3 regions of the Caldanaerovirga acetigignens genome follow, and region 1 is predicted to be linked to each of the others. Evidence: riboswitches for the same ligand, from Rfam matches in the RefSeq annotation. Region 1 holds a riboswitch; each other region holds the start of a gene.
What was found. A riboswitch is a leader RNA that binds a small molecule or an ion and turns the genes downstream of it on or off. The one in region 1 is predicted to bind thiamine pyrophosphate.
Positions count from the first base shown of each region.

Region 2: it holds a riboswitch for thiamine pyrophosphate, as region 1 does, so the genes downstream of both, thiT (energy-coupled thiamine transporter ThiT) here and thiD (bifunctional hydroxymethylpyrimidine kinase/phosphomethylpyrimidine kinase) in region 1, are expected to answer to the same signal.
Region 3: it holds a riboswitch for thiamine pyrophosphate, as region 1 does, so the genes downstream of both, thiC (phosphomethylpyrimidine synthase ThiC) here and thiD (bifunctional hydroxymethylpyrimidine kinase/phosphomethylpyrimidine kinase) in region 1, are expected to answer to the same signal.

Region 1 is NZ_FRCR01000002.1:138,140-140,405, reverse strand. Features, by position in the region: gene BUB66_RS02255 (P1 family peptidase) at 86-1,027, shown strand; TPP riboswitch at 1,077-1,182, shown strand; gene thiD (bifunctional hydroxymethylpyrimidine kinase/phosphomethylpyrimidine kinase) at 1,252-2,055, shown strand; gene thiE (thiamine phosphate synthase) at 2,086-2,266, shown strand, end outside.
Region 2 is NZ_FRCR01000007.1:114,591-116,856, reverse strand. Features, by position in the region: gene BUB66_RS06995 (V-type ATPase subunit) at 1-71, opposite strand, end outside; gene BUB66_RS06990 (hypothetical protein) at 74-409, opposite strand; TPP riboswitch at 705-809, shown strand; gene thiT (energy-coupled thiamine transporter ThiT) at 869-1,396, shown strand; gene BUB66_RS06980 (hypothetical protein) at 1,528-2,190, shown strand.
Region 3 is NZ_FRCR01000008.1:110,319-112,584, forward strand. Features, by position in the region: gene thiC (phosphomethylpyrimidine synthase ThiC) at 1-1,196, opposite strand, end outside; TPP riboswitch at 1,252-1,357, opposite strand; gene BUB66_RS07700 (hypothetical protein) at 1,419-1,733, opposite strand; gene BUB66_RS07705 (pseudouridine synthase) at 2,138-2,266, shown strand, end outside.

The DNA.
Region 1 (2,266 bases):
CCTCTTTACGGTGTCGAATTTTTAAAAAGGCAGTCTGTGGATAAATCTGTGGAAACTGTGTACATTCAATTAGGGGGAACAACTTATGTATGAGGGGAAAATTACCGATGTCCCGGGCATCGAAGTGGGACACGCTCAAGATTTTACAGCGAAGACCGGTTGCACGGTAATCTTAGCAAGAAAAAGTGCGGTTGGCGGTGTGGACGTCCGCGGCTCTGCCCCGGGGACCAGAGAGACCGACTTGTTAAGGCCAATGAATTTAGTAGAAAGAATCCACGCCGTAGCATTGTGCGGAGGTAGCGCCTTTGGGCTTTCTGCAGCTTGCGGAGTAATGAAATATCTCGAGGAACAGGGGATAGGCTTTGATACAGGAGTTGCCAAGGTCCCTATCGTAGCTGCTGCAGTGATTTTTGATTTGGCCTATGGAAATTCTCGCATCCGCCCTGATGAAAAAATGGGCTACGAAGCTTGTATTAACGCAAATAGCGGTATTATTGCTCAAGGAAGTGTCGGAGCTGGAACTGGCGCTACAGTCGGTAAAATATTGGGAATGAGAGGATGTATGAAGGCAGGAGTTGGTACTTCAAGCATAAAGCTTCCGGGAGGCATCGTCGTAGGTGCATTAGTGGTAGTCAATGCTTTTGGTGACGTTGTAGAACCCGGCACTGGAAAGATAATCGCAGGTGCCAGAAATCCCGAAACCGGTGAATTTGTCGACACTAAAAGGGTCTTGCTTCAAGGATACACTACAAAAGCTCCAATAGGTAACAATACAACTATCGGCGTTGTCGCTACGAACGCCTGTCTCAGCAAAGAGCAGGCCAATAAAGTGGCATCTTTAGCCCACAACGGCCTGGCTTTGACTATAAGTCCCGTCCATACGATGTTCGACGGCGATACCATTTTTGCGATGTCTACCGGGGACATCAAATCTGACGTTAACGTCATAGGGGTTGCCGCAGTTGAAGCGGTTTCCCGGGCTGTCGTAAACGCCATAATGAGCGCTCAAAAATTTCAGGATACATAATTATTTCTTAAAAATTATGTAGTATAATAATATCAAATGTCAAATCCAATAATACTGCTGGGGGAGCCTTCGGCTGAGAGGAGGCTAGGTTCTAGTCTCGACCCCTTGAACCTGCTCAGGGTAATGCCTGCGTAGGGAAGCAGTTCAGATTTTCCCATTCCGGGAGTAATCGATCTGCCCGCCTGCACAGGCGGGTAAATTTATTTTTAGGGGGGATTTGGAAAATGAAGCTTGCTCTCACCATTGCGGGTTCCGACTCGGGAGGTGGAGCCGGAATTCAGGCGGACCTCAAGACGTTCAGCGCCCACGGCGTATTCGGAATGAGCGTCATAACTTCTGTCACAGCCCAGAACACCAAAGCAGTAATTGGTGTCGAGGACATCTCGCCGGAAATGGTGTATTTGCAGATGAAGGCCGTTTTCGAAGACCTGCCGCCGGATACAGTAAAGATAGGCATGGTATCATCCGAAGCCATAATAAAAGCAATAGCAAAGGGACTTGATGAATTCAGGCCGGAAAAGGTCGTGCTAGACCCGGTCATGATTTCAAAAAGCGGCCATGCGCTTTTGAAACCGGACGCCATCGATGCCCTTAAAAAAGAGCTTATTATAAGATGCCTTGTGGTAACCCCAAATATCCTCGAAGCACAAGCACTTAGCGGAATAACCATAAAGAACGTGGATGACATGAAGAAAGCCGCAGAAAACATAATGTCCTACGGCTGCCGGGCAGTAATCGTAAAAGGCGGCCATCTGGAGGATGACGCCGTTGACGTGCTTTACGACGGAAATGAGTTCCATGAATTAAGGTCGGAAAAAATCCCGACGAAAAATACCCATGGCACCGGCTGTACCTTTTCTTCGGCCATTGCGGCAAACCTCGCTCTGGGACACGACCTTTTAACGTCGTTTAAACTGGCAAAAGAGTACATCACTTCGGCCATTAAACATTCCGTAAACATAGGCGGAGGCGCGGGTCCCGTCCATCACTTTTTCAATCTCTACCAAAAGGCGGGGCTGAACGTTTGAGATTTTCATTAACTACAAGGGGATGATTGCATGAAGATTGATTATTCTCTTTACGCCATAACCGAAAGGTCTTATATTGGCAAAAGAAATCTCGTTGATGCCGTGGAGGAAGCCATAAAAGCGGGTATTACGGTGCTTCAGCTCAGGGAAAAGGATATTACAAGCAGGGAATTTTATCATCTCGCCCTACAGCTTCGGGAACTCACAAAAG
Region 2 (2,266 bases), on a different contig from region 1:
CTATTCAAAAAATCGCGCTCCATCGCTTTAATTTTCGTATTTACCGCTGCAAAACGCGTAACCCTGTCCATAATCAAAACCTCTTTATATCAAATATCTCGCTTAAAAATTTATTTATGATTTCTTCCTTTATTTCGAGGTATTTTGTCTCCATGGTTTTTATAAGTTCTCTTGCTCTTTTTTTCAGTTCTTCAACTTCGCGGTTGCCTTCACTTAATGCCTTCGAATAAATTTCATTTACTTTTTCATCTATTTTTTGATTGAAATTTTCTATCATATCCTGGATTTCCCGTCGGTATTTGGATTCGAGTTCGGCTAAATTTTTCTCCCTTGTTTCCTTTATGTTGGCGGCTTTGCCGTCTATCTCAATGAAGCGCTCGATGGCCTGTTCTATGACCTTGTCCTCCAATTTTAATCACCTTCTTTGCAAACTCCGAATTCTTTATTAAACCTTACTCCTCTTATATAACAAAAGCAAATTTAAAGGAATGAAAAATTTTACCGCCTTATGTTGCTATTAATCGGCTTTGCTGCCGAAACCGGTATTATCTTAAAATCTCTCGTGTTTTTTCGAAAAAAATCTCGAAATTACCCTCGAAGGTATTGCGTCTTGTACCAAAATTTGATATAAAAAAACTTATAAGGATTTTTTATAATGTTTTTTCCTCCGGTGACATATATTATTCATATAGAGAATAAATGCGAATCCGTGCTGGGGGAGCTACGGCTGAGAGGAAGCCGACTTTCGGCTTCGACCCCAAAAACCTGAACGGGGTAATGCCCGCGTAGGGAAGCACGTGAACCATTGGTTTGCTTGCCCACCTATACGGGTGGGCTTATATTTTTTTTAAGAAAGGAGAATTGATTTATGAAGAAAAATTCTCTGTCAACGTTAATCGAAGGAGCCCTAATGGTCGGTATAGCTACGACCTTGAGCTTTGTAAAGATATTTCAGGCTCCGTACGGAGGTTCGGTTACTTTAGGCAGCATGGTTCCAATTCTTCTTTATTCCATGAGAAATGGAGCCTCTAAAGGGATAGTGGCGGGAGCGTCTTACGGTCTTTTGCAGCTCATAATCGAGCCTTATATCGTTCATCCGGTCCAGGTGATCTTGGATTATCCGCTGGCATTCGGATTGCTAGGCCTTGCCGGACTGTTTAATAAGAAGGTTTGGACAGGGATAACCGTCGGAATATTGGGCAGGTTTTTCTCTCACTTTCTTTCCGGCGTCATCTTCTTTGGGTCCTATGCGCCGGAAGGGATGAATGCGTTCGTTTATTCCGCCCTGTACAACGGTGCATACCTGCTGCCAGAATTGGCTATAAGCCTGCTTGCGGTAAGGTTTGTATTTTACCGGTTTATCAGAAAAGACGAAGAACAAAACTACCTTTCATGAAGGTGGGAATTATGGGAAGCGGACTAAATTCGCTTCCTTTTTTATTTTTTTTTGCGAAATTTCTCGAGCCGAAGCAGGAATTAACAGATTATGGTCGAATTGTATATATTGGGATGAGGCGGAGGGATGATATGGGAGAAAATCTTAGCAGAGAAGAAGTAATAAGACATTACGAGGAGATTATAAAAAAGATTAAAGATGTGGTTTCTGCAAAAATTATAACGACACCTGACGGAAAGATATCGGAGATTCATGTGCTTGCCAACTCCAACCGGAATCCAAAGCAGATAGTGAGAGATATCGAATCAGCGCTGGTTGCGACTTTTGGCTCTGAGATAGACCATAAAAAGATTAGCGTGGCTCAATTGAACAAAGAGGAGATTTTTACTGCGGAAACCCGTTTAAGGATAGATGGCCTTACCGTAAAAAAGAGCAAATACAATTACGAAGTATCAGTGGTCCTGAGAGACGCAGAAGATAAATTATATGAAGGAAGAGCGTTGGGCTCAGGTACTTTTAAATACTATTTAAAACTGGTTGCCCAAGCGACGATTGACGCCATACAGCAGTATGTGGGGAGGAATTTTTTAATTACACTGGAGGATATTAACGCCTTTAGAATAGGCGAAAGAGAAGCTATAGCAGTACTAGTGTCCATATTGACCGATTGGGGGGAAGAGACCTTTTTAGGTACAACTCTTTTCAGAGAAGACAAAGGAGAGAGTGTAGTAGTTGCGGTGCTTAACGCCGTAAACCGGCGTATAAGCTTTCTTATAAAAGAAAAAACAGATTAGCAAAAAAAAGGGCCGACGAAGCGAAGCGGTTTTAAAATGGCCTGCTCTAGTAGCGGTGGGGCAGAGCACCGTAGAC
Region 3 (2,266 bases), on a different contig from region 1:
TCCCTGTATCTTGCGGCCTTAACCGGGTCGATGGCAAGTTTAATCTGAGAATCCCAGTCCAGGTTTTTTCGCGCTTTTGCCATTTCAAGGTCCCATTTTCTTGCTCCAGAGACGCCTTTGACGATATCGGCGGCGTGGGCTGCTATCCTTGAAGCTATAACCCCTTCCCTCACATCTTCCACAGTTGGAAGCCCAAGGTGTTCCGCGGGAGTCACGTAGCAAAGGAAGTCTGCACCAGCCGCCGCTGCGATTGCTCCACCTATGGCCGCTGCTATGTGGTCGTAACCCGCCGCCACGTCGGTAACCAGGGGACCCAGCACGTAGAAGGGCGCACCGTGACAGATTCTCTTTTGAAGCTTTACATTCGCCTCAATCTGGTCCATCGGCACGTGACCCGGCCCCTCGACCATAACCTGCACCCCATGCTTTCTCGCTTCCTGCACTAGTTCACCAAGAACGATAAGCTCCTGGATCTGCGCCCTGTCGGTAGCGTCGGCAAGACATCCGGGACGCAGGCCATCCCCCAGGCTTAAAGTAATATCGTACTTTCGAGCTATTTCAAGAAGCTTGTCGAATTTTTCATAGAGGGGATTTTGCCTGCCGCTTTTCAGCATCCATCCTGTCAGGAATGCCCCGCCCCTGCTCACTATGTCCGTAATCCTTCCTTCTCTGCGAAGCCTTTCCACAGCCTCGAGCGTAACGCCGCAGTGGACGGTCATGAAATCCACACCCTGTTCGGCTTGTTCTTCGATGACTTCAAATAGTTCTTCTTCTGTAAATTCGACAACGCTGCCCCGTTCCTTCCTGGCCCTAACTCCCACTTCGTATATAGGGACAGTCCCTAACGGCACGTGGATTTCTGCGAGTATTGCTTTCCGAATTGCTGCGATATCTCCGCCGGTGGAAAGGTCCATGATGGCATCGGCTCCCGCTTCGATTGCCGCTTTTGCCTTTAAGAGCTCTTCTTCAAGGTCAGCATAGGCTTCTGAAGTCCCGACATTGGCGTTGACCTTTGTCCTCAGGCCACTTCCTATGCCGCAGGGTTTCAGGCCCTTGTGGTTCTTGTTGCACGGGATAACCGCAGTTCCATCAGCAATTGCTCTTCTTACCTCTTCGGCATCCACTCGTTCTTGTTCTGCCACCTCTTTCATCTCATTGGTAATTATGCCCTGCCGGGCAGCTTCCATTTGTGTCACAAAAAACTCCCCCTTTAAAAACAAAAAATCGTACCCAGGGGTACGAACTCAAAAAGCAACCGACTGACTACCCTCCCTACGCTGGCATTACCCAAACAGGTTCAAGGGTTCGGGAAAAACTCCCGTCTCAGCCGCTTTTCGCAGCACCCCCGGTAGTCTATATTAAGTTTTGCTAAAATTATATACAAAATGGTTTTTGAAGTCAATGAAAAAGTTTTTTCGCTAACTTTTCCCTTTCAACGATGCAATCTCATCAAAAAGCTTGTTTACCAAATTCTTTAGGTCCCTTATTTCTTCCAAGTATGCCTTATTTTCTTCTTTCAATTTCACAATTTCCCTCTCATATCTTTGTTCCGCCGTTGAATATTCTTCACCAACTTCATCATCATTGCCAATCCTAATTTTCGCTATCCTTTCTTTCCCCTTCTCAATGCCCTTTTCTAATGCTGGTTTCATTTTCCTCCTTATTTCTGGCCCCAAGATAAACGCTAAGGCTGCCGTTGCAACTCCTGTAATAAAAGGTCTTAACGCCCTCATAACGACAAACCCCCTTAAAAACTTTGTCCTCTTTTATTTATGTTGACCCGCCATCCCGATTAATATGTATAGAGAACATTTGCCATATAATTACTTTATGTGTATTTTTTTATTAATTTAAAAACCATCAGTACCTCTTCTATCCCCATAAACATATTATGTATTGAGGATTAAAGAAAGGGGGTAAAACGATGGCAGACCTCAGCAGCATTCAGACCTGGTGGTGGTGGTTTTTACCGATTATAATCATAATATTCTTCCTGCCGATAGTGATAGTAGTCCTTTCCAACTAATCCGAAAGAGAAAGCCCCGAATGTTCGGGGCTTTTTTTATTTTTCGGTTTTTATTTTTTTGAAGAAGTGATATTATTATGTTGCAGCAAAGTGCAAAGCGAGGTTTTCAAAATGCCCAGCAAAAAAGAGCGACTTGACAAAATCCTAAGCATGTCGGGATACGGCAGCCGTAAAGACGTTAAAAGGATAATAAAGCAGGGCGATGTAACAATAAACGGCAGGACTGCAACCAACCCTTCC